One region of the [Pantoea] beijingensis genome, then DNA from elsewhere that is predicted to be linked to it. Evidence: riboswitches for the same ligand, from Rfam matches in the RefSeq annotation. Region 1 holds a riboswitch; each other region holds the start of a gene.

Region 1 (10,358 bases):
GTAAAAATGGATGTTGCCGAATGTCGATACCCTACATTATTACCGCCAGCGAGCCTGTAAATCAGCAGATTTACCGTTTTTTGCGTCAGGATATTGTCACCTGTGCCATTCACCCCGGCGCGTTACTATCGGAAAAAGAGGTTTCCACGCGTTTTAATGTGTCACGCCAGCCGGTTCGGGAAGCCTTTATCAAACTGGCTGAGTCCGGGCTGGTGCAGGTGCTGCCCCAACGCGGTACCTTTGTGCGCAAAATCTCCGCCCAACGCGTGGCTGATGGGCGCTTTATCCGCGAGGCGGTAGAGGTTGCCGTTGTGCGCCGCGCAGCACGGGAAGCCACCCCTGCCTCGCTAATGGAGCTTGAGCACAATCTTCAGCTACAAAAAATGGCAGCAGGCCGCCATGACAGTCATGCATTTCTACTGCTGGATGATGAGTTCCATCGTCTGATAGCCAGAAGCATTCAGTGTGAGCTGGCATGGGAAACGGTTGAAAACATCAAAGCCGCCATGGACCGTGTGCGCTTTTTAACGCTAAGCGAAGTTTCTCCACCGGAAAGTTTGATTGAACAGCATGAGAAAATTTATCGTGCGCTGGTCAATAACGATGCCGATGCTGCCGAAACGGCGCTGCGGCGGCATTTGCAGGAGATGATTTTCTCCATTACGCCGATTGCCGAGCAGAATAGCGACTGGTTTGAACAACCTTAATCATTGCAGCGTTTAAGGGGCCGGATGGTTGGTTACCTCAACCTCCTGCCGTTTCAGGAAAAGCATTTATACCCTAAATCATTCGGGCGGCATCAAGGCGACGACGCAGGTGCAGGGCCAGCGCTAACCGGCCCTGCACGGTCATCCGGAAATGAACGAAACCCCATTCAGGAATAACAAAGACGGGTGGTCGTTCACTTAGCGCGGATCCAGGAGAGAACCCGCATCGGCCAATGCACAAAATACCCTGTTTGCCGGGTTGGCCCTAAGCAATAGTCACCTCTTTGGCAAGATACACATCCTGCACAGAATTAATCAGCGCTACGCCCTCTTTCATCGATTTTTTAAACGCTTTACGCCCCAAAATCAGCCCCATACCGCCCGCGCGCTTATTAATCACCGCGGTACGAACAGACTCGGCGATATCGGTCTCACCCGAGGCGGCACCACCGGAGTTTATCAGCCCTGCACGTCCCATATAGCAATTAGCTAACTGGTAACGTACCAAATCAATCGGGTTTTCACTGGTCAGCTTGCTGTAAACGCGCTCATCGGTATAGCCGAATTGCACCGCGTTGTAACCGCCGTTATTTTCCGCCATTTTCTGCTTAACAATATCGGCACCGATGGTCGCGGCAAGATGGTTAGCTTGTCCGGTAAGGTCGGCACTGGAGTGATAATCCGTGCCGTCTTTTTTAAAGCTGTTGTTGCGCAGATACGCCCAGAGTACGGTGACCAGACCTAATTCATGCGCACGTTCAAACGCCACGGAAATCTCCTCAATCTGGCGCCGCGACTGTTCGGAACCAAAGTAGATCGTTGCCCCCACGGCGACCGCCCCCAGATTAAATGCCTGCTCCACGCTGGCGTATAGGGTTTGATCATATTGCGTCGGATAACTTAGCGTTTCATTGTGGTTCAACTTAACCATAAAAGGAATGTGATGGGCGTAACGACGCGACACCGACGCCAGTACACCATAGGTCGATGCCACGCAGTTACATCCGGCCTCAATCGCCAGTTCAACGATGTTTTTTGGGTCAAAGTAAAGCGGATTTGCGGCAAAAGAGGCACCCGCTGAATGTTCGACGCCCTGATCGACGGGCAGGATAGAGAGGTATCCCGTTCCAGCCAGGCGTCCGGTGTTGTAGAGAGTTTGCATATTGCGTAGCACCGCAGGGGAGCGATTGTTATCAATCATCACCCGGTCGACATAATCCGCGCCAGGTAGATAGAGGCTTTCCGCGGGAATGGTCATGCAGCGATGTTGCAGAAGTTGGTCAGCTTCTTTGCCCAATAACTGTACGATGTCCGTCATGCTAGCTCCTGAGAAGTGAATAAGCGTCACAACCCTTCAGCCCGATTGCCGAAACGTTCCGACTCCCTTAGCCTGCACCCGATCGCCCTGCAAAGGCAAATTGCTGACTCCATTTTTCAGACCCGTCCGCAGTAAAAAGTGCAACGTTAACGTTACGCTACCACCAACGATAAAAATGATGTACCGGTCCGATTCCGCTCCCGACTTCCAATGTATCAGCATGTTGTAACGCACCCTGCAACCAACTTTTCGCCTCTTGCACTGTCTGTACCCAGTCACGATGACGCGGGCGCAATGCCGCCAGCGCCGACGATAGTGTGCATCCGGTACCATGCGTGTGGCGCGTCAATACGCGGGGGGCGGTAAAACGTCGTTCCTCGCTGGCGGTAAACAACCAGTCCGGGCTCTCTTGCTCACTAAGATGGCCTCCCTTCATCAGCACCGCCTGGCAACCCATTGCCAGCAGCGCCCTTCCCTGTACCCGCATCTCATGCTCATTTTTTGCAATACCGCATTCCAACAAAGCCGCGGCTTCAGGCAGATTTGGCGTAATCAACGATACCTGCGGTAACAAGCGCTGGCGCAGGGTGATGATGGCGCGTTCAGACAAAAGCGGATCACCGCTTTTCGCCAGCATGACGGTATCCAACACCACATACGGCAGTGCCGCCTGTTGTAAACGTTCCGCGACGACCTCAACGATATCGCTCTCCGCCAGCATACCTATTTTGGCGCTATCGATACGAACATCCGAGAGCACGGAATCGAGCTGTGCGGCAACAAATTCAGGGTCAATACGGTAAACCGACTGTACGCCGTGCGTGTTCTGCGCCACCAGCGCGGTAATCACACTGGTGCCATAAGCGCCGAGTGCCGAAAAAGCCTTTAAATCCGCCTGGATACCGGCGCCGCCGCTGGGATCGGTACCAGCGATGGTGAGTGCATTAATGCGTTTCATGCCAACACCTCCGCATCCAACTGCCATAATTCATCCAGAAACGCCGGGGCAAAACTCCCCGGCCCACTGCTCCGCGCGGTCGCTCGCTCGCCTGCACAGGACATTACCCGGCAGGCACTGGCAATTGCGTACAAGCGATCGCCCGCTAATGCCGTAAAACCCGTAACAACAGCGGATAACGCACAACCGGTGCCGACCACACGCGTCATCAGCGGTGAGCCGCCCATTACCTGCAGCAACTGTTCACCATCGGTGACATAGTCGATAGCCCCGGTGACCACCACCACCGCACCGGTCTGCCGGGCAAGCTGTGTGGCGGCGGCGATGGCTGCCTCAGCCTGATGCTGGCTGTCTACACCGCGCCCATGCTGTACATTCCCCGACAAAGCCAATATTTCCGACGCGTTGCCGCGTATCGCTGCCGGCTTCGACACCAGCAAACGCCGGCAAAACTCACTGCGGAATGTCAAACCGCCTACCGCAACCGGATCAAGCGTCCAGGGCGTATTGGCATTAACAGCGGCACCGACTGCGCTTAACATCGCATCGGCCCGGCTTCGGGTTAAGGTTCCTACATTGATCAGCAAACCATCGGCGATCGCACTAAACTGTGCAGCCTCCTCAGCCTCGATCACCATGGCAGGAGAACCGCCAAGTGCCAGCAGCACATTCGCAGTAAAGCTTTGCACCACATCATTGGTCATACAGTGCACCAACGGTGCTTGTTGGCGAAATAGGGAGAGGTATTCGGCGACGATTGCGCCAGAAACGGGAAGGGGCTGATGCATACTAAACACTCCTGGCCGGCGATCGGAAGACGAATGCGGCCAGGCATTTGACTTCCCTACGCTGGCATTATCCAGATCAGGTGGTACGGGTCTTTCTCAGCCTTCACAAGGAAGGGCACCCCGAGTCATGTAGAATGAATTTCTTTACTTTTTGCCAGATTAGGGGAAGTCGCTAGTTGATGCAAGCCTGCCCTTCCGGTTAACGCTTCTTCACGCTGTCACCCACCTTGTACCTCAGTTTGCACCTCCATGGCAGGACAGAAAAACGAACAATTCTCGCCCCATCATGCAGAGATAAAATCTGTTGATTATCTTAATTAGCCAATTTTGATAAATGAGAGAAACAAATGACAGAAGTTGCAGCAGCCTTGACCACAGTAGCTACTTTTTCTTATGGCGTGTAACGAAACTACTCGCCAAAGAAACAACACGAATGGTTGAATGAGCATCACAGCAGCACGTTGTTGTTACCCTTGAGCCTAATGATTGGGCTGCATTTTATTTTGACATTAACGTAGCGAACAGAGTTAATGCATCCGATTATAATATTGAAATTGAATTTGATCCATCGCTAACCAATGCAGACTATAGGGAAGAAAAAAACATTCAACTCCCTTTAGAAGAATAAGCGCATTGAAAAACGGGAAAATATTATCAAGTAATCTTTATAAATATAACCAAATAAAAAATAATTATTAGTAGTCCGAGGAAAGCAAACTCAACTAAAAGAGACGCCAATGAATACGAGTATGATATGTCATCATTTTATGGGATAGATTACTTAGGCGCACGTAATCCGATGACTCAGATAGCCGAACAGATAAAAAATGAGAGAAGGCTGGAGACCGATCACTCAAGGTTCAAAAAAGATTAAAATCGACAACTATAATTCAGGCGATAGATAATACAAAAGGAAGATTCGTGATGAGATTCATCAAATATTCGCAGATGAAAGAGAAAAAATAAAAACCATGAAAAGAGGGCTGCCCATCCTAAAATAATTTAACCAATCAAGCTTGAAAGCTTAATTGCTAACACCTGTAACTAAACTGGAATTCCCTTACATATTGCCGTCAAGAACGTAACTTTGATTGTCAATTTCTTTTACAGACAAAGTTAAATAGAAATCATTTAATAATCCAACAACAGATTAAACACTAGAATTACATTTTTTGACTTGCATTCTTAACTTATTATTAATTTTACCCTGATAATAAAAAGTATAATCGCCTTCATTTACAGCAGCACTTTTTACTCAAACTATACCCGCACCGAAATCTTAAGTGTTGCTTTTAAAAAAATACAGAATATCGATGGAACAGTCTTAGGCGATTAAGCTAACTCAGCACAGCAGCAAAGAGCCGCTGCGCTGATTAATAATGTGGGCCTGGTTTATATCAGGTCGCACCACCATCAACGGTAATAGTCTGCCCGGTGATCCAGCGCCCTCCCTCACTCAACAAGAAAGCCACGACATCTGCGACATCCTGTGGCGCTCCAAGACGATTAAATGGCGATGCTGCGGCAAAAGCCGCTTGCCGCTCTGGTGGGGCTTTAGCAAACATTCCCGGTATAGTGGCACCAAGTCTTAAGCTATTAACGGTAATATCTCTGGCACCTACTTCCTTTGCCAAAACTCGACTAAACAACTCCAATGCTGCCTTGCTCGCAGCGTAGAGTGCGGAACCAGCAATCGGTGCGGCTACCATTGTTGATGAGATATTGATAATACGCCCCCCATTACGCAGTAGGGTTGCCGCCTCTTGCAGTATGAACAAGGCTCCACGCACATTGACATCAAACACTTTTTCATACAGTTCATTGGTAACCCCCGCTATAGGGCCGGGCACAATCACGCCCGCGTTATTAATAACATAATCAAGCTGCCCATATTGATCCTGGACAAAATGGAACAGAGCGGCGATATCATCCAGTTGGCTGATATCGGCATGAATGGCGTTCGCCTCTCCTCCATTGGCTTTAATTGAGGCAACAACATTACTGGCTTCCTTTTCTGCTGTCGCATAGGTAAATACGACAGATATCCCGGTTGCTGCCAGGCGGCGCACCAGCTCACTGCCAATACCGCCAGAACCGCCGGTAACAAGCGCTACTTTTTTATCCGTTTTTTGTAATGTCATACCTTTATTCCTTATTAGTCAATGTTAAAAGCTTCAAGCAGTACCAGGTGTCACCTGTTCCGTGGTCTGAGGGGGATTACTGAGTGAAATTTTATTCATCTGCGCCGATCTCAGCAGCAGCAAAAAGGCTGTACCCAAGAGCGACACAGCAGACATGACGTAAAACGTACCGCCCAACAGAGATGCATAGAGCGGCCCAGAGAGCAGTACAAACACCCCCATACCAAGCCCCATAGAAAAGGCGGAATAAATACCTTGTGCCGTTGATGACAACGAGGCATCTACTCTATCAGTAATAATTTGCATCGCGGCAAAATGACTGGCGCCAAAGGACAATGCATGTAAGCATTGTGCAATCAACAGCCAAAACAGATCATCGGTACTGCCGATCACCAGCCAGCGTAATGCCGCTGCAGCTCCGCCGATAGCTAATACATTAATAGAGCCTAATCGGGAGAGCAGCAACCGCCCAAAGGCGAATACCATCACCTCCCCCGCCACGCTGCTACCCCAAAGTATCCCGATGATTTGATCCGACAATCCTTCAGTACGCCAGTGAATGGAACCGAAAGTATAATATGCAGCATGGCTGCCCTGAATTAGAGTGGCCGCGATCAAGAAACAGACAAACCACTTACTTCTGAAAAAGACAGAGGTATTAACATCCTGATTCTTTACCATCGACACAGGAACTTTTGGCAGCAGACATGAGGAAATGAACAACAGGCCAGCCACGCCGCAAATAGACCATAGCAGAGCAGGCTCACCAAAGCGCTCCAACAATTTACCTGAAAATATAGCCACAGCCATAAACCCGACCGAGCCCCAAAGTCGCACTTTTCCGTAATCAAACTTTTGCTCTCTGGACGCTACCGTAGCCAAACTCTCAGTCAGTGACATAACTGGTGACCAACAGGCAAAACTCAATATCGTCAACAACAGGATAGGAATAAAACTGTCCGTTTGAGAAAATATTATTATGCTGGCGAAAAGCCCACAGGCCAGAATAATGACTGCCTCCCGTCGCTGCCCAGAGCGATCGACAATTTTTGATACCGCCGGGGTAAAAACAATTTTCAAGGCAAATGATAATGCCGTTAGGACGGCAATACCTGATGGGGAAATACCTTTATACTCCAGCCATACTGGCCAAAATGGCATGTGTATTCCAATAAAGGAAAACATGCTGAAATAAATCAGAGCAAATCGAGTTTTTGTAAAATGATTCATTTCTCTCACCAAAAAATTAATATACAGAGAAGACCATAATTAAATAAAAATAATCTTTAGATGCAAAAAATAAAAAGCCGAACCGCATGATAGGTTAGAATGAAAATTTCTCGATTAACCAACGGACTTAGCCAACTTCTGTGCTAGCCAATCAGCAACCTCAATACTATATTGATTAATATAATTCAGACAAACATGCGCCTCCGATGGGTAGACTTTAAGCGGGTGTTGATCTCCCAAAGCCTGGTGCATATCCTCTAACGCCGCCACCGGAAATATATCATCCAGCGCACCATGAATTGACAAAATGTCCGTCGTACTTTGCTCCTGTACGGTCAGAGCTAGCTGGTCGAAAATATTCTGCATTTCAATGGCATCGCCCCCCATAAAAGCATAACGGAAATCCTCTTTCAGCCGGCGGGGCAGCGTGACGTAAGGTGAGAGGCGTGGCCCACCCGATAAATTGACCACAGCCTGAAACTGTTGCCCCAGGTAGCGAGCAACACGTAGCGCAAGATAACCACCGAAGCTGATACCAAAAAAACCCAGTCTGTCAGTGTCTACGGCAGGTTCAGTCTTCAAGCGCGTAATAATCTGCTGCACTACGGTTTCAAACTGCATATCAATAGGATTGCAACCGACATTGATCCCTTGCCCTGGCCCATCAAACATAAAGACCGCGATACCACGAGCAAGAAATTGTTCAGCAAAGGCGAATACCTCCACTTCTGTCACCGAATCCAATCCATTAGACAGAATCACACATGGCCAGGCGGTTTCACTAACGACTTTTTGGGCGGGCAGAACCAGATAATAGGGAATCCGCACCTCGCCATGCATAAACTCCCCTGAACACAACGACAGTTCCGTATGTTCCAGACTCCGCATAAAACACTCTTTCACCCTCTGGCGCATCTGCGTTTTCCACACGGGATCGGAGAAATACATAAACTCTGCCCAGTGAAAACACGCCGCTGCGCTGCGCCATGCCGAACTGGCACCAGCGACCGAGCAGCTTTCATTTGCCAGAGTGACATAGTCATGGCCCAACCGACTCCAGCGTTGCATCCACTCTTGCCAAAACTCAGCTGAACCAAGATCCTGTAACTCGGCCGGGAAGTCTTGCAGAGCGATCGCAATGTCACCCCAATGGATCTGCGCCCCATGTTCCGAACGCAAGAACATGAGTCGTGGCAAGAAATAGGCGCACAGGCGATACAAAGGCTCAGGCAGGCGAGCCGGTTTAAGGGCTGGCTTCATGCTGCCCTCCTGTTGAGCAACCAGTGACAACACGCATCGACCGTTGCCTGGCTATTTTTCATGATCAAGGCCTTGATGCGTTGCTTATTACGCTGAATATCATCATCAGAAAACAAGACACCGCAACGTTCAGGATCTATATGCACCGAGTGTTCAGCAATAAGTTCAGTGCCATTGGCGGTGGCACGGGCCAGCCAGCGGCCACTATGGGTTTTCAGCATCGCAGGAGGTTCAGGCTGGAAATACGAAATTGTCAGCGTATCACGATCGCATTGCCGAATGCTTCGGAAATGCTCATTACCACCAGCCCCGATAATCTCCATCACAAACTCCTGATATTTAGTATCCTCATAAATAACCTTTACATCATTACAATGAGGCAAGATATCTGGCCATTGACGGATATCAGATAAGAGAGAGTAAAACTCTTCAGGAGCAAAGGGTAATGAGTAATGGGTAGTAAAAGACGATAGTGTCGTATCCTTTTTTTCCACAAACTCTTTAACCGCCAACATTTCACTCCCCGCATTATCATCAATAAAGCGATTAATTAACTCGCTTGCCTGTTCATGCGTAGTGATATCTACACGTATATCTGAAATATCATCAAGCAGTGCAAAATCCCGAGTAACATTTAGAATACAGCGCCGCTCATCGAGTGGGATAACTCGCCATTGGCCGCTCATTTCCTTTAGGAATGGCATTGGGACAGGAAGGAAAAAGTCAATTCTGAAAATGTCATCAAAATAGCTACGCTGCGTATCCCAACCCACCGCCAGACCATTTTGCCAAGCTTCAATTCGCACGCATTCAGCATTCCCCGCACGTTCCTGTACCACGGCCGAGATACAGGCATCAAAAATCTTTGGCCAATTACTTACATCGGCAATAGTACCGTACACCTCCGCGGCCGAGGCCTCACAAATGATAGAATGCGAAGTCGATCGCTGTGCAACAGAATCTGGTCTCTGCACTGCGTCCCTGATGTTGCCCAGCTCTTTAGTGGAGTTAGCTTCTATCGCATTAGCAACAAATGTCGCCGCTTGCTCACGCGTGGTTACCTCGTCAAGGTGCTCAGGAACCTCATCAACAAGAGTATAATCATGTTCCAATACAATCAGACTCTGAGTTTGGTTGAGTGCGATCACCCGCCAGGTAGTAGACATATTTTTAACGAACAACATGGGCTTCACGATCGTAGAGTCGATACCATAAATTTCTTTACGAAATACCCGCCGTGATTCCCAAGTCATTTGCTCACCACCGACCAGGGCGGTTACCCGTATCTGTTCCTCTCTCTCATTACGGGCCAACGTTTCCACTGCAATACAAGGTTCAAAAAGCTGCGGCCACTGCTGAGAGTTGCAGATCAGGGAATAAACCGTAGCTTGCGGTGCATTACAAATTACTGAATTCGCTTGTGTATATTTCATGCTGTGTCCTCCATGACAGAAACCGGAATTAATGCTGTTGTATCAATGCCTTTTAGCACTTCGCCTTTAATTATTTTATCATTGCTACTCTTGGGGAAAGGGAAACGGCTCGGGAACACATAATCGGGCCATTTCTCCTCGCTGAGTTGTATAGCAAGCTGCGTCGAAACAGCCCGGCCAATGACCTCATCGCTCTCCTGAGTCAGTGGGCCATAGATACAGACAACCGGTGTATTACCCAGGTTATTAGCCGTCGGAATGCTCAGCAGCAAGACTTCCTTCACCCCCACTATCTCTGCGACGACACTTTCAACCTCTTCTGGGTAGATACGGTGGCCATTCTTGCTCAAAATAGTATTGCTGATTCGCCCCTTAAGGATCAGTTCCCCATTATTTGAAAAATGGCCATAGTCACCCGTATGGAAATACTCACCGACCGGTTGAACCTGATCCGACGCAATATCAAAATATCCTGCCATCAAGCCAGTCCCACGTAATACCACCTCCCCAACGCTGTTTTGCG
Region 2 (10,358 bases), 1.8 Mb from region 1:
CATTACTCGACCTGAAGCCAGCGTATCACTCACTTTCAACATACGTTGGGCATCGAATTTATATAGATCAACGGCATCATTTGAAACCGCTTCCCGGCGCCCCGCAAGCTGGCGCTGCATAAAGCTCAGGCTACCGTCATGGTCGAAACGCAATGTAACATCGTCAGGTTTGCCGCCTCGGATATGCCGCTCAACCGCAACCAGTTTGCCATTCTGCCAGTTGTAATCGGTTATTTCGGTGGCATCACCATTAAATGGGCTAAAGACCGTCATCAGATGTGCAACCTGTTGCTGGTTCTCTTTGCGCCATATGCGAACAGCGCCACGATCGGCAAGATAGCCACTCGCAGTGAAATCAGGCAAAGGAGAGTGGGAGCTGCAGCCCACAAGAATCACAGCAAAAACGAGGAGCACGTATTTCATAAATCCTCGCACAGAGGTTTAGCCGCTATAAGCGCTGATATGAAGGCCTAAAAATATGGACATATGCATACCACCTGTACATCGCTGCACATGCCTCTGCAACAGATCAAAACAAGAGGGGCGAATATCGCCCCCCTGTTCAAACCTTCACCGTAACGCTATTACTTGACAGCGTCTTTCAGTGCCTTACCAGATACAAATGCCGGTACGTTCGCAGCAGCAATTTTGATCTCTTTGCCTGTCTGCGGGTTGCGGCCAGTACGCTCAGCACGGTGGTTAACTTTAAAAGTACCAAAACCAACCAGTTGTACAGCATCACCTTCTTTAAGAGACTCAGTAATCGCAGCCAGGGTAGATTCCAGAGCAGCTTTAGCCTGGGTCTTAGACAGGTCTGCTTTGTCCGCAATTACATCAATCAGTTGAGTCTTGTTCATAAGTTATCCTTACAGTGTATTTATCGCTTGCTAAGCATCAAGTGCGAGGGAAAAGCCGTATTCGGCACTCTTCAGCCAGCACGCACCGATAGCCACATTTTTTAGCCCCCCAAATGTAGACCAGAGAGGGGGCGGATGTGAAGCCTTTAGGCATGACAAATCAGGCGTTAAGTCACGTTTTATCGCCTCATTGCTCAAATTTCATACCGATGTTACTGATTCCTGACTCTCGCAGGTCAGATCGCAACCCTTTGATCAGGTCCAGGTCACGCTCTTCACAGGCTGCCAGCAGGCGGAAAATTTCCCACTGGATATCCCATTCCTCCTCCACCGCAGGGTTCTCTTTAAGCTCTTCATCGGTCATTTCACGACCGGCCTGAGTCATTTCAAGAATCGCCACGGTAGTAATCGAGGTTTCGCTTACTTCAATGGCCTGGGCGAGCGTTTCACCGCTTAACAACGCATGCAGTAGATCGCTTAGCGCGACACAGGCATCGATGGCAGGATGAACACCATAAACGTCGTAATCCTCAGAAACAGGAATGATCTCTTCAAGTTTCTCCAACTGGCTATCAAAATTTATTTTGGCTTCTTTTACTACCAGCGTTTCCCAAACAAGGTCGAGGATGCGGCGGTAAATCTGGGGCTCGGCAAAACCGGTTTGCTGGCAAAATGCCCAGTAATTAGGGTACATACGCTCGCACAGACAAGCCATGAAGGTCAGATGCTGCCAGCTTTCTAGTTTTTCCAGCCGCAGGTGAATCGGATTACGTAACATGTTGGGATCTCATAGGCAATAACGCACGGCGTGCAGTGTACCCGAAAAGTGCACAGCGAACATCGTTAACCCTGCTGCTGCCAACGCACAAAGGCGCTGCGCTGCGAAGCCACGGCATCCGCCCAGCGTGTAGGTTCTGGCAGACGATAGCCCGCCATGCATTTTTCTACCCACTGCAGCGCGCTGTCCATGCCGACACGGTGTCCGGTAGAGATAAATAGCGGGTTGCAACGCTTCTTACTGCGCCATACCCAACCGATGGCCTCGCCTTTATCCAGCAGCGGTTGGCGGGCGCCGACCTCATCACTCAAGGGCTCAAACTTGCCACACAGACGACGCTTAGCCACGCCGATCGTGGGCACATTAACTAACAGCCCAAAATGGCTGGCAACACCAAGACGGCGCGGATGAGAGATACCATGCCCATCGACAAACAGTAAATCCGGGCGATGTTCTAACATCTGCCATGCCGCTATCAGCGCCGGATATTCACGAAACGAGAGAAAACCGGGGATATAAGGCAAGGTGGTGGCAATGCGCGCCACCTTGTATTCAACCAGCTTCAGTGAAGGATATTCAAGGATCACCAGCGCTGCGCGCGTCACCTCTCCCTGTTGTTCAAACCCGACATCCGCCCCGGCAATCAGACGCGGAGGAAAAATATCGAAATCATCGTGCCGAACCACTTCGGTTGCGCGTGCGATTTGCTCAGCACGCAGCGCCTGCATATCCATGACTACTCCTGATGATATTGACGTGACAGTTTATGCACCGCCTCGACAAACACGCCTGCATGTTCCGGTGACACATCCTGGTGAATACCGTGGCCCAGATTAAAGACATGCCCTTCACCCTGGCCAAACCCTGACAATATAGACGCCACTTCCTGTTCAATGCGCTCAGGAGAGGCATACAGCATAGAAGGATCCATATTGCCCTGGATCGCAACTTTATCGCCCACACGGCGACGAGCTTCAGCAATATCCATCGTCCAGTCGAGGCCAAGCGCATCACAACCTGTTTCCGCCATCGCTTCCAGCCACTGACCGCCGCCTTTGGTGAATAAGGTTACCGGTACGCGTCGACCGTCATTTTCATGCAGTAGCCCATCAACAATTTTATGCATGTAATACAATGAAAAATCGAGATAATCCCGCCCTGTCAGCACGCCGCCCCAGGTATCAAATATCATGACTGACTGCGCGCCGGCGCGAATCTGTGCATTAAGGTAAAGCGTGACGCTGTCCGCCAGTTTATCCAGCATCAGATGCAGGATTTCAGGCTCGGCGTACATCATTTTTTTAATCTTCGTAAAAGCTTTACTGCTACCGCCTTCCACCATGTAAGTCGCCAGCGTCCACGGACTGCCCGAAAAGCCGATAAGCGGCACAGCGCCGTTAAGGTTCTTACGAATGGTACGCACCGCATTCATCACATAACCTAATTCCTGTTCGGGATCGGGAATCGGAAGCTTTTCAACATCGGCACGGCAGGTAACTGGAGAGGAAAAACGTGGCCCTTCTCCCGCCTCAAACCACAGGCCGAGCCCCATTGCATCGGGGATCGTCAGGATATCCGAGAACAGGATTGCCGCATCAAGCGGATAGCGACGCAACGGCTGTAGCGTCACTTCACAGGCCAGTTCCGCATTTTTGCACAGCGACATAAAGTCACCAGCCTCCGCACGTGTCGCTTTATACTCTGGCAAATAACGCCCTGCCTGTCGCATCATCCATACCGGCGTCACATCAACCGGCTGGCGTAATAAAGCGCGTAAATAACGATCGTTCTTCAATTCGCTCATGATAAAACTCTCTAAAACACAGGCACGTAGTGTATACCCAAACCAGATTAGGGTGCAGTAAGGCCGCAATATCTATATGCAGCCACTCTCACTCTGCTTCAGCACGACATAACGCGACCGTGTCCTCAATTAAGCGGCGCGCTACCGTCCCCGCCGGTGGTAGCTGAGGTAAATTATCGTACCGGTACCAGCCAGCATCAATAAGCTCTTTCTCATCATGCTTCAGCTCACCTTCGTCATACTCGGCCATAAATGCCATCATTAATGAGTGCGGGAAAGGCCAGGGTTGCGAAGTCACATAGCGAACATTTTTAACTTTGATATTGCTCTCTTCCATCACTTCGCGTGCTACCGTCTGCTCAAGCGTTTCACCGACTTCGACAAATCCTGCCAGTACCGTATGGATCCCGTTACGGTGACGCTGATGCTGGGCCAGCAAAATTTCATCACCGCGCCGGATAGCCACAATGATACAAGGTGCTATTTGCGGATAATAACGCTGATGGCAATGACCACACAGACAGGCATTTTCGCTTTTACTCAAGTGCATTTCATGGCCACAGTAGCCGCACCAGCGATGGGAGCGATAGAATTCAGCCAGCTGTACACCTCGCCCAACCAGTTGAAAAAGTCCGGCATCTCGATCGATGATCTGCCTCACCGATCCCATATTTTCTTCGCGATTTTCACGGATCAACCAAACGGTTTCACCCTGCCAACTGCCAATCACCGATCCACGGGCCCCTGCAAGGCCGAATGCTTCAGCCGGGCCATGTGGTAACTCTCCCTGCGGTAACCAAAGTTTTTGTTCATGGCTGACAACCCACCAGCCAGCGTCTATGCTTGAAATCTCACGTTCCATAAAAAGGGTCATCCTTTGCTTCAGCAGGTAATTTGTAGTACTGATAGTTGGTGTTATATACCCTGAATAGTTCAAGCTACGAGCAACGGCAAGCTCGGGAGCCATCGGGATGACTGAACGCAGTCAACAAGCCTGCAACCTGAAGTACGACGGGTATAAAAATTGATATGTCGTGTTTAAAACTATATACCCAAAATAATTGGCATTGCATCAAAGTAACATGAGTACGTATCCCACATTGATGTAATGCCAGATATGAAGGGAATATCTCTCATAGGGAGTTGATCATGCTTAACCAGTTAGACACGTTAACCGAGCGCTTCGGAGGCAGTAATGAACTGGTCGATCTTTGGCTGAATGCGCGCCGACATTTGCTAGTTGCTTATTATGAGACGGTGGGGATTAAACCTCACAAGGATGCCCTCACAACGCTCGACGAAGAAGCGTTAGATCATTTTTGCCAGCGATTAGTCGATTACCTTTCGACCGGACATTTCAATATTTATGAGCGAATTATTGACGGACTAGAGGGAGATAGCCCATTAATCGCGGCATCACAGATTTATCCCGCGCTACAAGCTAATACTGAACGGATCATGGAGTACTACGATACCCATTTAGAAGCCGCTATCGACCATGATAACTGCCTGGAATTCCAGCAGGCGCTCTCTGGCGTGGGCGAAGCGTTGGAAGCACGCTTTACGCTGGAGGATAAGCTGATTCAACTGGCTTTCGTTCACCATCTTTCTCCATTATCCGTTGCAAATGAGTCTGCATTGGCACGGCCTGCGTAAGCATTATTCGCTGCCCGCCGCTTGTAGTTTCATTAGCCCCCCTTTATGCTGAAGTTGTAGCGACAGCGTTGCTGTGCGCTTTCTTGTCGGAGTGCCCCTCGGGGCTGAGACCGTTTATTCGGGATCCGCGGAACCTGATCAGGTTAGTACCTGCGAAGGGAACAAGAGTAAAGATACACTAACGGCGCTCTGTTATTTTCGTCGCACTGTTTGTTACTCCCTCCGAGCTCCAGACAAGCCATTTTCCTTATCAATTTCAGGATATGAGCGATGTCTACTACTGTAAATAAACCCAACCGCCGTGAGCAGCGTGCACAGGCACAGCATTTCATTGATTCCCTGCAGGGGACGGCCTTTCCCCGATCTAAACGTATCTACCTTCAAGGTTCACAGGACGATATTCGCGTCCCCATGCGAGAGATCCAGCTCAGCCCCACATTAACAGGCGGGACGAAAGACCATCCGACGTTTGAGGATAACGAACCTGTGCCGGTATACGATACGTCCGGTCCGTATGGCGATCCCGACGCGGCAATCGATGTGCATACCGGTCTGGCACGGATACGAGCAAACTGGATTGAGCAGCGTGGCGATACGGAATCTATCGGACAACGCAGCTCACTCTACACGCAGCAGCGTCTGGCCGATGAAGAGCTTGATCACCTGCGTTTTGAGCATGTTCCACAGCCCAAACGCGCGCTTTCCGGACATTGCGTCACGCAGCTACACTACGCGCGCGCCGGTATCATTACACCTGAAATGGAGTTTATTGCCCTGCGTGAAAATATGGGGCGTGAACGCATTCGTAGTGAGGTGTTATTACAGCAGCATGCTGGCAATAGCTTTGGTGCCAGCTTACCCGAGAATATCACCCCGGAATTCGTTCGTCAGGAGGTCGCTGCCGGACGCGCCATCATTCCAGCCAATATCAATCATCCCGAATCCGAACCGATGATTATCGGTCGCAACTTTCTGGTAAAAGTTAACGCAAATATCGGCAATTCTGCGGTCACCTCATCGATTGAGGAAGAGGTCGAAAAACTGGTGTGGTCAACCCGCTGGGGCGCTGACACGGTCATGGATCTCTCTACCGGCCGCTACATCCATGAAACACGGGAATGGCTGTTGCGTAACAGCCCCGTTCCCATCGGCACCGTTCCCATCTATCAGGCGCTGGAGAAAGTGAATGGCGTGGCGGAAAACCTTAACTGGGAGATGTTTCGCGATACGCTGCTGGAACAGGCTGAGCAGGGCGTCGATTACTTTACTATTCACGCGGGGGTGTTACTGCGCTATGTGCCGATGACGGCAAAACGTCTGACCGGTATTGTCTCTCGCGGTGGCTCCATCATGGCGAAATGGTGCCTTTCGCACCACCAGGAAAACTTTCTCTATCAACATTTCCGTGAAATTTGTCAGATCTGCGCCGCCTATGATGTCTCACTTTCGCTGGGCGACGGGTTGCGTCCGGGCTCCATCCAGGACGCCAATGATGAAGCCCAGTTCGCTGAGTTACATACGCTGGGCGAATTAACCAAAATCGCCTGGGAGTATGACGTGCAAGTGATGATCGAAGGCCCAGGACACGTTCCCATGCAGATGATCCGCCGTAACATGACGGAACAGCTGGAACACTGCCATGAAGCCCCCTTTTATACGCTAGGGCCTTTAACAACAGATATCGCCCCGGGCTACGATCACTTTACCTCCGGAATCGGCGCAGCAATGATTGGCTGGTTTGGCTGTGCAATGCTCTGTTACGTCACGCCGAAGGAACACCTTGGCCTGCCGAATAAAGAAGATGTGAAACAAGGGTTGATCACCTACAAAATTGCTGCGCACGCTGCCGACCTGGCAAAAGGGCATCCCGGCGCACAAATTCGCGATAATGCTATGTCGAAAGCGCGCTTTGAATTCCGCTGGGAAGATCAATTTAACCTGGCACTTGATCCCCATACCGCACGTGCTTATCACGATGAAACCCTGCCGCAGGAGTCAGGCAAAGTCGCCCATTTCTGCTCGATGTGTGGCCCTAAATTTTGCTCGATGAAAATCACACAGGAAGTCCGTGAATACGCGGCAAAACAAGCTAACGAAGCACGCCCGATTGAAATTGGCATGGCACAAATGTCCGATGCGTTCCGCCAGCGTGGTGGAGAGCTTTACCATCAACCCGCCGAGCTGGCGCACAAGGATAATCTATGACAACACCTTTCCCGGCCACGGCTAAAAAGCTGGGGCTTTATCCGGTAGTGGATAGCGTTGAATGGATAGCCCGCCTGCTGGACGCGGGCGTACGCACCATCCAGTTACGCATCAAAGACCTGCCGGAATCAGAGGCTGAGCCTGCCGTGGCCGAAGCGGTGGCGTTGGGCAAGCGCTATCAGGCCCGCCTGTTTATCAATGATTACTGGAGACTGGCAATAAAGTATGGCGCCTATGGCGTACATTTAGGCCAGGAAGATCTGGATACGGCCGATCTGGTGGCTATCCGGCAGGCAGGACTGCGCCTTGGGCTATCAACCCACGATGATGCTGAGCTGGATCGCGCGCTGGCGGTGAAGCCCTCGTATATTGCACTCGGCCATATCTTCCCCACGCAAACCAAAGCAATGCCTTCTGCGCCGCAAGGCCTGGCCGAACTGCGTCGTCACCTCACCCGCCTGAAAGATATTTCCACTGTCGCCATTGGCGGTATCAGCATCGAACGCGCACCTGAAGTATTAGCCTGCGGTCCGGGCAGTATTGCCGTCGTCAGCGCAATAACCCAGGCAGAAAACTGGCGCGAAGCAACCCAAATATTGCTCGCGCTGGCTGAGCCACCGGGAGAAAATAGTGCTGAATGATAATGACTTTCTTCGCTACAGCCGTCAGCTGCTGCTGGAAGAGTTCGGTATTGAAGGACAACAAAAACTCCAGCAGTCCAGCGTACTGATCGTCGGTCTGGGAGGGCTGGGCTCTCCCGCTGCACTTTATCTGGCCGCCGCTGGTGTGGGCAAACTGTTGCTGGCGGATGATGACACGCTTCATATCAGTAATTTACAGCGGCAAATACTGTTCCGTACCGATGAAGTTGGACAATCCAAGGTCGCGCTGGCGCAAAAACAGCTTCAGGCGCTAAATCCGCAGATTGAAGTGATTGCGCTGGAACAGCGTATGGATGAGACGACGCTAACGACGGCCATACAACAAGCCGATCTGGTGCTGGACTGCAGCGATAACATGGCAACCCGTCATGCGATTAACGCTGCCTGTGTGACCAATGATACCTCACTGGTTAGCGGCAGTGCGGTTGGGTTTAGTGGTCATCTGATGGTGATTACGCCGCCCTGGCGACAAGGCTGTTATCGCTGCCTGTGGCCGGATGACGTGGAACCAGAGCGTAACTGTCGCACCGCCGGGGTATTAGGTCCAGTCGTTGGTGTGATCGGTACGCTACAAGCCCTGGAGGCGCTGAAATTACTGGCCGGACACCCATCCGCTCTCAATGGCAAACTGCGGCTTTTCGATGGCTATCAGCACAGCTGGCGAACGCTGGATCTGGAACGGGCACCACACTGTGAAATCTGCGGAGGTAAAGCATGAAAATTGTGGTTAATGATGAACCCGTGACGCTGGATACGCCACTGACGCTGACCGCCCTACTCCAGCAACTCTCACGCCACCAGCCGGGCACGGCCTTAGCCGTCAATCAGACTATCGTGCCGCGCGCACTTTGGGATTCTCATCTTTTACAGGAGGGCGATGACCTGGTTATTTTTCAGGCCATTGCCGGGGGTTAATATGTTACAGATTGCTGATAAAACCTTTTCATCCCGGTTGTTCACCGGGACCGGGAAATTCGCTAATGCGACGCTGATGCTGGAGTCGATTCGCGAATCAGGCTCTCAGTTGGTTACCATGGCGATGAAACGTGTCGATCTTAAAGGTGGCGAGGACGGAATTCTGGCACCGCTTCAACAATTGGGCGTGCAGCTCTTACCGAATACCTCGGGAGCAAAAACCGCCGCCGAAGCGGTGTTTGCAGCGCGACTGGCGCGTGAAGCGCTGGGAACGCACTGGCTTAAGCTCGAAATCCATCCCGATGTCCGTTACCTGCTGCCCGATGCGATCGAAACACTGAAAGCCGCGGAGCAATTAGTCAAAGAGGGTTTTGTGGTGCTGCCCTACTGCGGAGCCGATCCCGTGCTGTGCAAACGACTGGAGGAAGCCGGGTGTGCCGCAGTGATGCCGCTGGGTGCGCCGATTGGCAGCAATCAGGGGTTGAAAACCCGCGATCTGTTGGAAATCATTATTGAACAGGCAAACGTGCCGGTGGTCATTGATGCCGGTATTGGCGCTCCCAGCCACGCCAGCGAAGCGCTGGAAATGGGGGCTGATGCCGTACTGGTCAATACGGCTATTGCCGTGGCACGCGATCCCCGGCAGATGGCGCGGGCGTTTCGCCTTGCCGTTGAAGCTGGCAGGCTGGGTTATCAGAGCGGTTTGGGACAACGGCATCAGCAGGCTGTGGCCTCCAGCCCATTAACATCATTCCTGCAGCACAGCGAGGAGCTATAAAATGAGTAGCTTTGTGACGAATTGGGAAGCGCTGGACTGGGATGACATCGGGATGCGCATTAACAGTAAAACGGCAGCGGACGTTGAGCGGGCCTTAAATGCCCCTCGCGTTGGCCGGGAAGAGCTGATGGCCCTGCTCTCACCTGCGGCAGCGGCATGGCTTGAACCGCTAGCCCAAAAAGCGCAAAGGCTCACGCGTCAGCGCTTTGGCAATACGGTTAATTTTTTCGTCCCCCTCTATCTTTCCAACCTTTGCGCCAATGACTGCACCTACTGCGGCTTTTCGATGAGTAACCGTATTAAACGAAAAACGCTGGATGGAGAGGAGATCGCCCGCGAATGTGCGGCGATCCGCGCGATGGGATTCGATCATCTGCTGCTGGTCACTGGCGAGCATCAAACAAAAGTGGGTATGGACTATTTCCGTCAGCATCTGCCCGCCATTCGCCAGCGCTTTAGCTCACTGATGATGGAAGTGCAGCCGCTGCAGCAGCAGGAATATGCCGAGCTAAAAACGCTTGGGCTGGATGGTGTGCTGGTTTATCAGGAAACCTATCATCAGGCGGTGTATGCCCAACATCATCTTAAAGGCAATAAGCAGGATTTTTTCTTTCGACTGGAGACGCCGGATCGCCTCGGCCGCGCCGGGATCGATAAGATCGGTTTAGGGGCGCTGATTGGTCTGTCTGACAGCTGGCGCACC
Region 3 (10,358 bases), 160 kb from region 1:
AAGGCCCTTGTGACTTAATAAGAAGCGCGACAGAAACAGTAAGTGGCAGGCGCAGATAACACCGGCACGGAGCACAACATGCTAAAAAGAGCTGTATCCGCTGTTGGCGACTATACTTTTATCCACCGGCGTTCAACCGCCGATGCAGCAATGGCCTCCAGCACCCTGGTGACCTGCAATCCTTCAGCAAAGTCAGGCCACATCCGATCGTTTGCAGCAATACCGTTTATTAAATCGCGTATCTCGACAGTTTTCTGATCGTTAAAACCAATACCGTGACCTGCGGAAACACAAAAAGCCGCGTAGTCAGGATGCGCAGGGCCAGTCAGTATCGTTTTAAATCCCTGCCGACCTGTGGGTTCATCATGCAGATACAGCTCCAGCTCCGCCATACGCTCCTGGGTATAACGCAGCGCGCCACGCGTACCGGTAATAACATAAGTCAGCCCCATTTTTCGTCCACAGGCAATGCGTGACGTTTCTATAACACCCTGCGCACCCTGTTTAAAACGCAGCAAGGCACTGGCCTGATCTTCATTTTCAACAGGCACCAAACGCGCAGGTTCCTCCGGGTCGGGGCGTTGTTTAATGACGGTCATCATATCCCCACTGACTTCCTCAATATCGCCGACCAGGAAGTGGGCCATATTGACAATGTGTGCAGCCAAGTCGCCCAACGCTCCCAGTCCTGCCAGCGCATGTTGACAGTGCCAGTCACGCGGCGTTTGTGGGTTTGCCAGATAATCTTCGTTGTGGGTACCATAAAAATGCACGATATCGCCAATTTCACCGCGCGCGATAATCTCGCGCGCCAACTGGCTGGTTGGATTTTTCATATAGTTGAAGCCCACCAGCGTTTTAACACCCGCTTCCTGTGCAGCGTGTGTCATCTCCTCAGCATCCGCCACACTCAGTGCCAGCGGCTTTTCAGAATAGACATGCTTACCGTGACGTATCGCTTCCAGCGCTATCTCTTTGTGCAGAAAGTTAGGGGCGCAAATATCGACAACATCAATATCAGGATCGCTCACCAAATCACGCCAGTTACCAGTAGACCGGCGGAAACCAAAGGCGTTGGCCTGACGAGCGGCTAATTCCGGGTTCACCTCAGCCAGCATTTCACGCACAATTTCGCCTTTCAGGTCGAACACTGTGGGAGCCTGCGCATAGGCAATTGCGTGGCAGCGACCAATATAACCCGTTCCAATCAGCCCAACTTTTACCTTTTTCATGCTCATTTTCCGCGTGTTGATGAGTGTTTTTGGAATGTATATTTCATATTTGGCAATTACAATGCAAAAATGAAATAAACGTGATCATTATTCAAAACAATTTTTTTCCAAATGCTGTTGATAGCGAGACAGTGTCGAGTTCTGCTGCCCGGGTAATCCCCTCATTTATCGCTGAATAAACAGTGTCGGTACTTGCCATAAGCTAAAAAGGCTCGGATTGTTGGTTTATTCATCAGTCAGTAATCTTTGATGAAAAGAGGCTTTGACAAGTTTTATGCCCACCGTTATTATGCGCCCCGTTCAAACGATTCCTCTGTAGTTCAGTCGGTAGAACGGCGGACTGTTAATCCGTATGTCACTGGTTCGAGTCCAGTCAGAGGAGCCATATTTAGAGAAGCCCGCTCAGGGAAACCTGAGCGGGCTTTTTGCATTAAAATTCTCTCTTTGTAGGGCAAACACATTATGTTACCTGAAGCTGAGACAATACATGTTAAGTCAGGCATTAGTAGCAGAAACAAATCATGGTTGTTAGCCTGTACTCCTTCAGCCATGAGGCCTATTGCTTCCATGCCGAACGTCTTGATAGCCCCATTTGCCATGGGAAATGCTTTCCCGGTGAGTCGATTAACACCACAAACAGGCACCTTTTTATCAGCCCCCTTTTCATTCCCCCATCAGCCATCTTTCGGTCTTTTACAGAAACGACGACCTCACCTTTTCTGATTATCTGGTAAGACGTTGATCGACAATTTACGCCAGCAAGGAACCAACTGAATCCTCATGTCACTCAAATAGCTTGATGCTAAAAACACAATCAACGGTGAGGACGATGTAATGCAAACACGTGGGACAGGGTACTCTCAGCTACCGAATGAGTTGGTCATGCATGTGGCAGGGCATATTAAAGATTCACGAGATATGACGAGCTTCGCGTCAACCAGTAAGAATAATTATGCTAATACATTACAGTCATTTCATTTACTTCCACCTGGCGAGCAACAAAAGCATTTACTCTCTGCCATAATGAATGACAATGTGGATGCAGTGGCTTTTATGCTAAAAGCCGAGCCTAACCAGAGTGGTGCCATTGATGCCAGCCACCATTCGGTACATAACTTATATGGAAAGGAATCGGTTATATGGCTGGCGAGCCTGCAAAGTAAGAATGCAAATGAATTCATCAAACTATTGCTAAAAAATACAAACACCTCCCCTACAGTTTCAATTGCCAGTAATGCGTGTAAGCTGGGCACGCCAATGAGTACCTCGACAGCGTTAAAATTCTTTGAGCGAAGTTTTAACGCCGATCCTGCCAATTTTAAATCACAGGCAAATGATATGATGCACTTATCTGCTCAATCCAGAGATCCAGGAACGCTGCGTGCTTTATTAATGATGCCACAACTGGGATTAGATACTAACTCAATCCAAAATGGCACGTCTTTATTAAGTAAATCACTATATTCGAATAATCATAACATGCTTAAATTTTTAGTTAATGAGACGAATATTGATCCAAATATAAAAGACACATCTGGTAATACGCCGCTCCATACGGCAATGATAGAATCTGTTTCTGATAGAGTAAGCATTGATACAATAAAAACGCTCTTAAGCAGTAACAGAATTAATGCTAATATTTCAAATAACCAAGGGCAAACGCCGCTAAAAATGGTTGTTGATTATTTTATCATGCTAAGAAAAGGTAGAAATGATATTTCCATTAATCAAACGTCAAAATTAACATCGGCGCTCTCATTGCTGTTAAAATCGCCCGGATTAAACATCAATGAAAAAGATACTGCGACGGGTAATACGGCCCTGCATCGGTGTGCAGACTCTGGTTTTGAAAGTGGCGTTAGGTTATTAGCCTCCCATCCTGACATTAATATCAATAGTAAAAATTTTAGTGGAAAACGCGCCCGTGATTTCGCCTCGAATCCTGAAATTAAAAAACTACTGCCAAAAGATGGTTTTTTTGACAAAATAAAACAAACAATCAGATAACCCGCATTTTAAGATTCACTGACATTTCATAACCCGTATAATCTGATTATCATGTTATGCATCGGCCGGAATCTCAGGGATGCTTCTGTCTGCGAATGGGCAGTTTAGGGCCGGCCCATCAGGAATTATTTTGCAGACAATGTAATCACGAATAATCTGAAAATTTAAAAAACGGAACTCATCGAATTTTCATGTCACTAAAACGGCTTTACCTATAAGAATTAAAGATGAGAACAATATAATGCAAACGCGTGGAACAGGGTTTTCTCAGCTACCAAATGAACTAGTCATGCAAGTGGCAGGACATATTAAAAACTCACGAGACATGGTTAACTTCGCTTCAACCAGTAAGAGCAATCATGCGAATATGTCGGAGTCATTTCATTTACTTCCACCCGGCGAGCAACAAAAGCATTTCCTTTCTGCCATAATGCGTGACGACGTGGACGCACTGGCTTTTATGCTAAAATCCGAGCCTAGTCAGAGTGGGGCTATTGATGCCGGTCTCAATATGTTCCACAACTTATATGGCAAGGAATCGGTTGTATGGCTTGCGAGTCTTGAAAGTAGAAAAGCGAATGAAATTATAGGATTGTTACTAGATAATACAACCACCGCGCCTTCACTTTTAATTGCCAGTAACGCGTGCAAACTGACCCCTTCGATAAGTGCCGACACAGCATTAAAACTCTTCGAACGAAGCTTTAACGGTGATCCGGCCAATTTCATGTCGCAGTCGGCCGAGTTATTGCACTCATCAGCTCAACACGGAAATATAGGCACACTGCGTGCTTTGTTAACGATGCCTCAGTTGGGATTAGATATTAACGCATTACATCAAGGCACGTCTTTATTAACCAAATCAATTCGCTCACACAATCTTGATATGCAGAAGTTTTTAATTAATGAGACAAATATAAACCCCAATATAAGAGATGAATCAGGCAGTACGCCAATCCATGAGGCCATAAACGAATCTTTTTCTAATCGCATGGGTCTTGCCGATGGTGGAGTTGACACGGTAACAGCACTGTTAAAAAATAAAAAGCTTGATGTTAATATGCCACATGAGCCTACGGGTAGGGAGCCTCTGGGCGCAATGCTTCATCACCTTGAGTTAGCAACTCGCGCCACCGGTAGCGGCGGTCACATCCCCTTAAATATGGAGTTAAAGGGAACGCTGATACTTTCACTGTTATTAAAAAAACCAGAATTGAATGTCAATGCAAAAGATACCGAACATGGGCAAACGGCCCTGCATACATGTGCGCGCATTGGTTTCGAAACAGGCGTTAAGTCATTAGTTAATCACCCGGATATCGATATCCATGCTAAATGCTTTCAGGGAAATCGTCCCCGCGCTTATGCCTCGGACCCTGAAATTAAAAAACTACTTCCAAAATATGGGCTTGTTGAGAAAATGAAAAAAACGATGAAATAACCCCGTTTAACGGGTTACTGAAGTTGCATGGCCAGAATAGTTTGATTGTCATGGTGTGTATCGGCCGCTCTCCCATTCCGTGGATTAGCGGCTAAGCGCCTGTTGATTGTGTATTCATTATGTTAACTGATGAGGGAAAATGGCGTCTTTATTTGTTTACGGTACGTTACGCTTAGGTCACTCTAATGCACACATACTTGAGAACATCGGCGGTGAGTGGCTGCAAGGTTATGTGACCGGTACATTTTACGAATATGGCTGGGGAGCTGCCGCAGACTTCCCAGGAATAGTACTGGATAAAAATGGACCACGAGTAAATGGTTACTTATTTTTATCCGATAACCTGGAGGCTCACTGGCCCATGTTAGACGAGTTTGAAGATGGTTATGATCGTGTTGAGGTGAGTGTAACCACGCTGAATAACCAGCAGATCACCGCATGGATCTATCAGTTACAACCGCAAACGGGACCGTAGCCGTGCCCCCTATTTTCGGCCCAGCGGCAGGTTTTCCTGCACGATTTAAAACTGTAATTTATCGTTTAGATGCTCGCTAAACAGGCCCCGAAACAATTAACACCAAGGCCTGTAAAGCTCGACATTGCGAATGCCCGGGGCTATGAGCGCGCCTTGTCAATAAGACTCAACTGTGAGGGACAACCTTACCGATGGGTGCTATCGCCGCTGGCCTTTATCATCATACTGATAAAACCCCTGCCCCGTTTTCATCCCCAAATGCCCCTGATTAATATATTCCTTCAGTAACTTAAGAGGTTGGGCCGAGAGTTCGGGATTTAAGGCGGCATAGTGTTTTTCAATATTGTACACCACATCCAAACCAATTCTGTCCATCATCTCGAAGGGGCCAAACTGCGCGCCAAGGCTCACCTTATAAATACCATCAACATCTTCCGGCGTTGATACGCCAGTCGCCACCACCTCAAGACATTCACGTTTAACCGCCGCCCAGACACGATTAAAAATAAAGCCGACGCTCTCTTTACGTACAACAAAAGGATAAAATCCGCAGCGGGGGAAGAAATGGTTGAGGCGCGTGATAATTGCGTCTTCGGTATGCCCGCAACTGGCAATTTCAACCGCATTTTGCGTTGGCGGCATATAAAAATGGGTATTCACCACTCTGCTTCGGCCTTGTGCGCTGACCTGGTCAATCATCTGGCTGGAAGGGTATGAGGAAGAGTTACTCGCCAAAATAGCGCTGCTTGACGCAAGCCGATCCAGCTCCCCAAACAACGCTCGCTTAAGTTCAATATCTTCAGGAATAGCCTCAATGATCAGCCAGGCGCCTTCTACGGCCTGTGAAAGGTCTGTACTAATTTCAATCTTCCCCGCGATATGCCCTGTTCTCTCGGCCAATGCAGGTGCCTGTTGCTCAATGAATGTTAAAGCCGCCTGCGCCGAGGTAGGTTGAGCGTCATAAAGCCGTACCCGAACGCCATGGGCAAACATCATTAACGCAATACGCCGACCCAACGTGCCTGCCCCCACGATCGCAACAGGTGCAGCACCAAAATTATCCGCAGGTAAATCGCTCATACTTAACCCTCTGAGTATTATATTAAAGTTGATTGATACCCTTCAGACACGTCGCTAGCATTATTGGCTAGCAGCGAAATTATCCCGGGTATATACGCAAAATCATTCAGGGAACAGGTGAAATCTCTGCCGTTTCCAGATAAAAAATGCAGCCTCTCCCCTGCATCATCAATTTATTCTTCTGACAGGCTCACCCGCCAGCCAGCATTGAATGTTCTCCACCGTCTGCGGAAAGTATTGACGATAATTGCTGTCACTGACATAGCCCAAATGCGGCAATGCCAGTAGGTTAGGCGCCTGACGATAGTCTGAATCAGCGGGTAGCGGCTCTTCTTCAAATACATCAATTCCAGCACCGGCAATATCCCCATTTTTTAACGCCATCAGGAGCGCACCTTTTTCCAGCAGCGCCGCGCGTGAGGTATTGATTAAGTAGGCGCTTTGTTTCATTTTCTTCAGATCGGCATACTGCAAAATACCCTGAGTCGTGCCGGAGCAGATAAGATGAAGCGAGACAAAATCGCAGCGTGTCAGCAAAGCGTCTTTCGTCGCACAAAATTCGACGCCAGCCTCACTGGCGCGGGCCCGCGTAAGATTAGGACTCCAGGCACAAACTGACATACCAAAGGCCTGAGCAAGGATGGCCATTTTTTTACCAATTTTGCCCAGCCCGATTAACCCTATTTTTTTTCCATTAAGCGTGGTACCCAGCGTCGATTGCCACGGCCCACCTTGTACCAGATTGCGGTTTTCAATGTGCAGATGGCGGGCAAGCCCCAATATCAACGCCCACGTTAACTCTGTCGGCGCCTCACTCCCCCCTTCCGTTCCGCAAACCACAATGTCCCGCTGCTTTGCAGCCGCAAGATCTATAGCAGCATTTCTCATACCAGAAGTAATAATAAGTTTCAGGTTTGGCAACGCCGCAAACAGCGCACTGTCGAGTGGGGTGCGCTCACGCATGGCGACAACAATATCGGCATCATACAGCGTCGTGATCAACGTAGTCCGGTCGCGGATCGCCTCGTGTAAATAAGAAACAGTCACGCGGTCAGCCAATAGCGACCAGTCTGCCATTCGCGATGCGACGTTTTGATAATCATCCAAAATGACACAATTTATTGTAGCCACAGCATCCTCCCCTTTTCAGCTGCCTCAACATATCAACCCCACATCGGCCTCAGAGGGCCATTTGTCATCTCTCGATTCAATCACATATCCGCGGCCATCAACATTGTAATCAAAAAATAAATATCGTATAAAAGTCTGCTCCGAGGGGTGTCCTGTAAAGGGCTGAGATGGCGCAAGCCGAACCCTTTGAACCTGATCTGGGTCATGCCAGCGAAGGGACGGGTTGGCAATGGCTCTCAGCCGTTGTCTGTTCATACCTCAGCGCACCCGGATCTCCATTTACTTTCAGGAGGTCCCATGTATACGACTCTGTTTGAGCTCGGTCTTTACGGACAACTCCGCCAGCAGGCGGGACGCCACTGGCAGGATTACGTTACCCATCCCTTTGTGCAATCACTCGGTGCAGGCACGCTCCCTGAGTCTGCATTCCGCCATTATCTTACGCAGGATTATCTGTTCCTGATCCATTTTGCCCGCGCCTATGCACTGCTGGTCAGCAAATTACGCACCTTACCTGAAATGCGTATGGCCACCGCCTCACTCAATGCCATCGTCTCTGAACTGCCGTTACACGTCGACTATTGCACCCGTTGGGGATTGAATGAGGCAGAAATGGCCCGGCAGCCCGAAGCTGCAGAAACCATGAATTACACTCGCTATGTACTGGATATTGGTCACTCGGGTGATGCGCTGGATCTGCTTGCTGCTTTAATGCCTTGCGTTGCGGGCTATGCGGAAATTGGTCTGCGCCTGTTAAACGAAACGTCCACCCGCATAGAAGGTCATCGTTATGCTTCATGGATACGAAACTACGGTGATAAAACCTATCTTGCTGGCGTGAAGGCTTCACTTGATTTGCTGGAAAACGTTGGTCAGCAGCGCGGCGCACAGGCGCGCTTTAGTGAGCTTTCACAAGTTTTCACCACCGCGACCCAGCTGGAAACGGCCTTTTGGCAGATGGGACTAAACGCATCAGAAAAAACTGCAGCGTTGTATCCACTGTGAACATGTCCACCCTCAGCAGTGGCACTGTTCCGCCAGGAATAAGGGTTCGCGATCTCACTCTGCGCTTTGGCCAGCAAACCCTTTTTGAAGGGCTCAATCTGGATATCGACAGCGGTAGCATTGTGGCGCTACTTGGTGCCAGTGGGGCAGGAAAAACCAGCCTGCTAAAAATTATTGCCGGTCTGTCAAAACCAACGTCGGGAACGGTAATCGGCAGTGATGGCCTTCCCATCGCCGGACGCATCGCGTGGATGGGGCAGAAAGATCTCCTCTATCCGTGGCTGACGATCGACGAAAACATTACTCTCGGCGCACGCTTACGTGGTGAAAAGGCCAATAAGGAATGGGCCAGACACCTGCTTGAACGCGTGGGATTATGCGGCTATGGCAACGCATTACCCGGCACACTATCGGGGGGGATGCGACAGCGTGCCGCTATCGCCCGCACCCTGTACGAACGTCAGCCGATTGTCCTGATGGATGAGCCCTTTTCAGCACTGGATGCAATTACCCGCGCCATGATCCAGACACTGGCTGCCGAACTGCTAGCGCAGCATACCGTATTACTGATTACCCACGACCCAATGGAGGCTTGCCGTTTAAGTCATCGCCTGCTGGTACTCTCTCGTTACCCTGCCGGTATTGATGCTTCGCATCACATCGCGGGTCAACCGCCGCGCGCACCAGATGATGCTAACTTGCTGAAGAGCCAGGCTGAACTATTACAACAGCTGGTGAGGGCAGCAGAATGAAACCCCTTTCTGAAGGACGTCTTTCACGCCTGCGCCGTGGTCTGACGGTATGTTTCGGCCTACTACTATTGTGGTGGCTGGCCACCCTGAGCAATATTCCCTCCTTTCTGCTGCCCTCGCCCATCGCGGTCGCGAAGGCCCTCTGGTACGGGCGAGATTATCTTGCGTATCACTCGCTGGTGACCGCCAGCGAAATCGTCAGCGGTCTGACGATCGGCGTCCTGCTCGGCGTGCTGCTGGCACTGAGCATGATCTTCTCTCCACGATTACAACGCTGGCTGATGCCGCTGCTACTGACCAGCCAGGCAATACCGGTATTTGCATTGGCTCCACTACTGGTGCTGTGGTTCGGTTTTGGGATGAGCGCCAAAGTGGCCATGGCGGTGCTGGTCATTTTTTTTCCGGTCGCCTCTGCCTTCTTTGATGGGTTGCGCCGGGTAAACAACGACTACCTCGATCTGGCTCGTACTCTGCGCGCGTCACCGTGGGCACAGTTACGGCACGTTCGGCTGATGGCGGCGCTGCCAGCCTTTGGTTCCGGCCTGCGTATGGCCGCCGCCGTTGCCCCCATCGGTGCCATCATTGGGGAATGGGTCGGCTCGGCGGAAGGATTAGGTTACGTCATGCTTAACGCCAACGCACGTATGCAGACCGATATCTGCTTTGCCGCGCTGTTTATTCTGGTCGTCATGACCATCCTGCTATGGGTAGCGGTTGATGCCCTATTGCTGCGTCTGATTGTCTGGGCGCCGGAAAACGATGCATAACTTCTCAACGATAAGAGTAAGAAAAATGATAGAAAAAACCTTCTTTGGCCTGCTGCTTAGCGTCGTACTGGCGACCCACGCCAACGCGGCAGAAAAACTGACGCTGATCCTCGACTGGTATATTAATCCCGATCACGCCCCCATTATGGTGGCCGAACAGATCGGCGCGTTCAAAGCCCAGGGGCTCGACGTGAAGATCGTCCCCCCTTCCGATCCGGCTTTACCGCCGCGACTGGTGGCAGCAAAGCAGGCCGACCTCGCCATCACCTATCAACCGCAATTGCACTTTTTTGCTGACCAAAATCTGCCGTTGATGCGCGTCGGAACATTAATCAATTCCCCCCTTAATACCGTTATCACCCTGGATAAAACGATTACCTCTCCTGCGGGGCTAAAAGGGAAAAAAATCGGTTATTCCGTCAGCGGAATCGAAAATGCGATACTGGCCACCATGCTGCAACATGAGCA

Evidence for each region. Region 1 has a riboswitch for thiamine pyrophosphate ahead of thiM (hydroxyethylthiazole kinase). Riboswitches for the same ligand answer to the same signal wherever they lie in the genome.
Region 2: it holds a riboswitch for thiamine pyrophosphate, as region 1 does, so the genes downstream of both, thiC (phosphomethylpyrimidine synthase ThiC) here and thiM (hydroxyethylthiazole kinase) in region 1, are expected to answer to the same signal.
Region 3: it holds a riboswitch for thiamine pyrophosphate, as region 1 does, so the genes downstream of both, tenA (thiaminase II) here and thiM (hydroxyethylthiazole kinase) in region 1, are expected to answer to the same signal.

What each region holds. Positions count from the first base shown of each region.
Region 1 is NZ_CP071409.1:1,490,793-1,501,150, reverse strand. It holds gene J1C60_RS06755 (GntR family transcriptional regulator) at 21-707, shown strand; gene fbaB (class I fructose-bisphosphate aldolase) at 973-2,025, opposite strand; gene thiD (bifunctional hydroxymethylpyrimidine kinase/phosphomethylpyrimidine kinase) at 2,183-2,983, opposite strand; gene thiM (hydroxyethylthiazole kinase) at 2,980-3,771, opposite strand; TPP riboswitch at 3,808-3,904, opposite strand; gene J1C60_RS06735 (SDR family oxidoreductase) at 5,169-5,912, opposite strand; gene J1C60_RS06730 (3-phenylpropionate MFS transporter) at 5,946-7,142, opposite strand; gene J1C60_RS06725 (alpha/beta hydrolase family protein) at 7,257-8,402, opposite strand; gene J1C60_RS06720 (SRPBCC family protein) at 8,399-9,835, opposite strand; gene J1C60_RS06715 (class I adenylate-forming enzyme family protein) at 9,832-10,358, opposite strand, start outside.
Region 2 is NZ_CP071409.1:3,780,421-3,790,778, forward strand. It holds gene J1C60_RS17095 (DUF1481 domain-containing protein) at 1-423, opposite strand, end outside; gene hupA (nucleoid-associated protein HU-alpha) at 585-857, opposite strand; gene J1C60_RS17105 (YjaG family protein) at 1,045-1,635, opposite strand; gene nfi (deoxyribonuclease V) at 1,701-2,369, opposite strand; gene hemE (uroporphyrinogen decarboxylase) at 2,372-3,439, opposite strand; gene nudC (NAD(+) diphosphatase) at 3,528-4,301, opposite strand; gene rsd (sigma D regulator) at 4,589-5,095, shown strand; TPP riboswitch at 5,173-5,273, shown strand; gene thiC (phosphomethylpyrimidine synthase ThiC) at 5,366-7,300, shown strand; gene thiE (thiamine phosphate synthase) at 7,297-7,941, shown strand; gene J1C60_RS17140 (HesA/MoeB/ThiF family protein) at 7,931-8,680, shown strand; gene thiS (sulfur carrier protein ThiS) at 8,677-8,877, shown strand; gene J1C60_RS17150 (thiazole synthase) at 8,879-9,655, shown strand; gene thiH (2-iminoacetate synthase ThiH) at 9,657-10,358, shown strand, end outside.
Region 3 is NZ_CP071409.1:1,654,801-1,665,158, reverse strand. It holds gene J1C60_RS07400 (Gfo/Idh/MocA family protein) at 111-1,232, opposite strand; tRNA gene J1C60_RS07395 (tRNA-Asn) at 1,542-1,617, shown strand; gene J1C60_RS07390 (ankyrin repeat domain-containing protein) at 2,067-3,239, shown strand; gene J1C60_RS07385 (ankyrin repeat domain-containing protein) at 3,481-4,680, shown strand; gene J1C60_RS07380 (gamma-glutamylcyclotransferase family protein) at 4,820-5,155, shown strand; gene J1C60_RS07375 (3-hydroxyacyl-CoA dehydrogenase family protein) at 5,354-6,235, opposite strand; gene J1C60_RS07370 (D-2-hydroxyacid dehydrogenase family protein) at 6,404-7,312, opposite strand; TPP riboswitch at 7,500-7,602, shown strand; gene tenA (thiaminase II) at 7,664-8,371, shown strand; gene J1C60_RS07360 (ABC transporter ATP-binding protein) at 8,374-9,123, shown strand; gene J1C60_RS07355 (ABC transporter permease) at 9,120-9,890, shown strand; gene J1C60_RS07350 (ABC transporter substrate-binding protein) at 9,916-10,358, shown strand, end outside.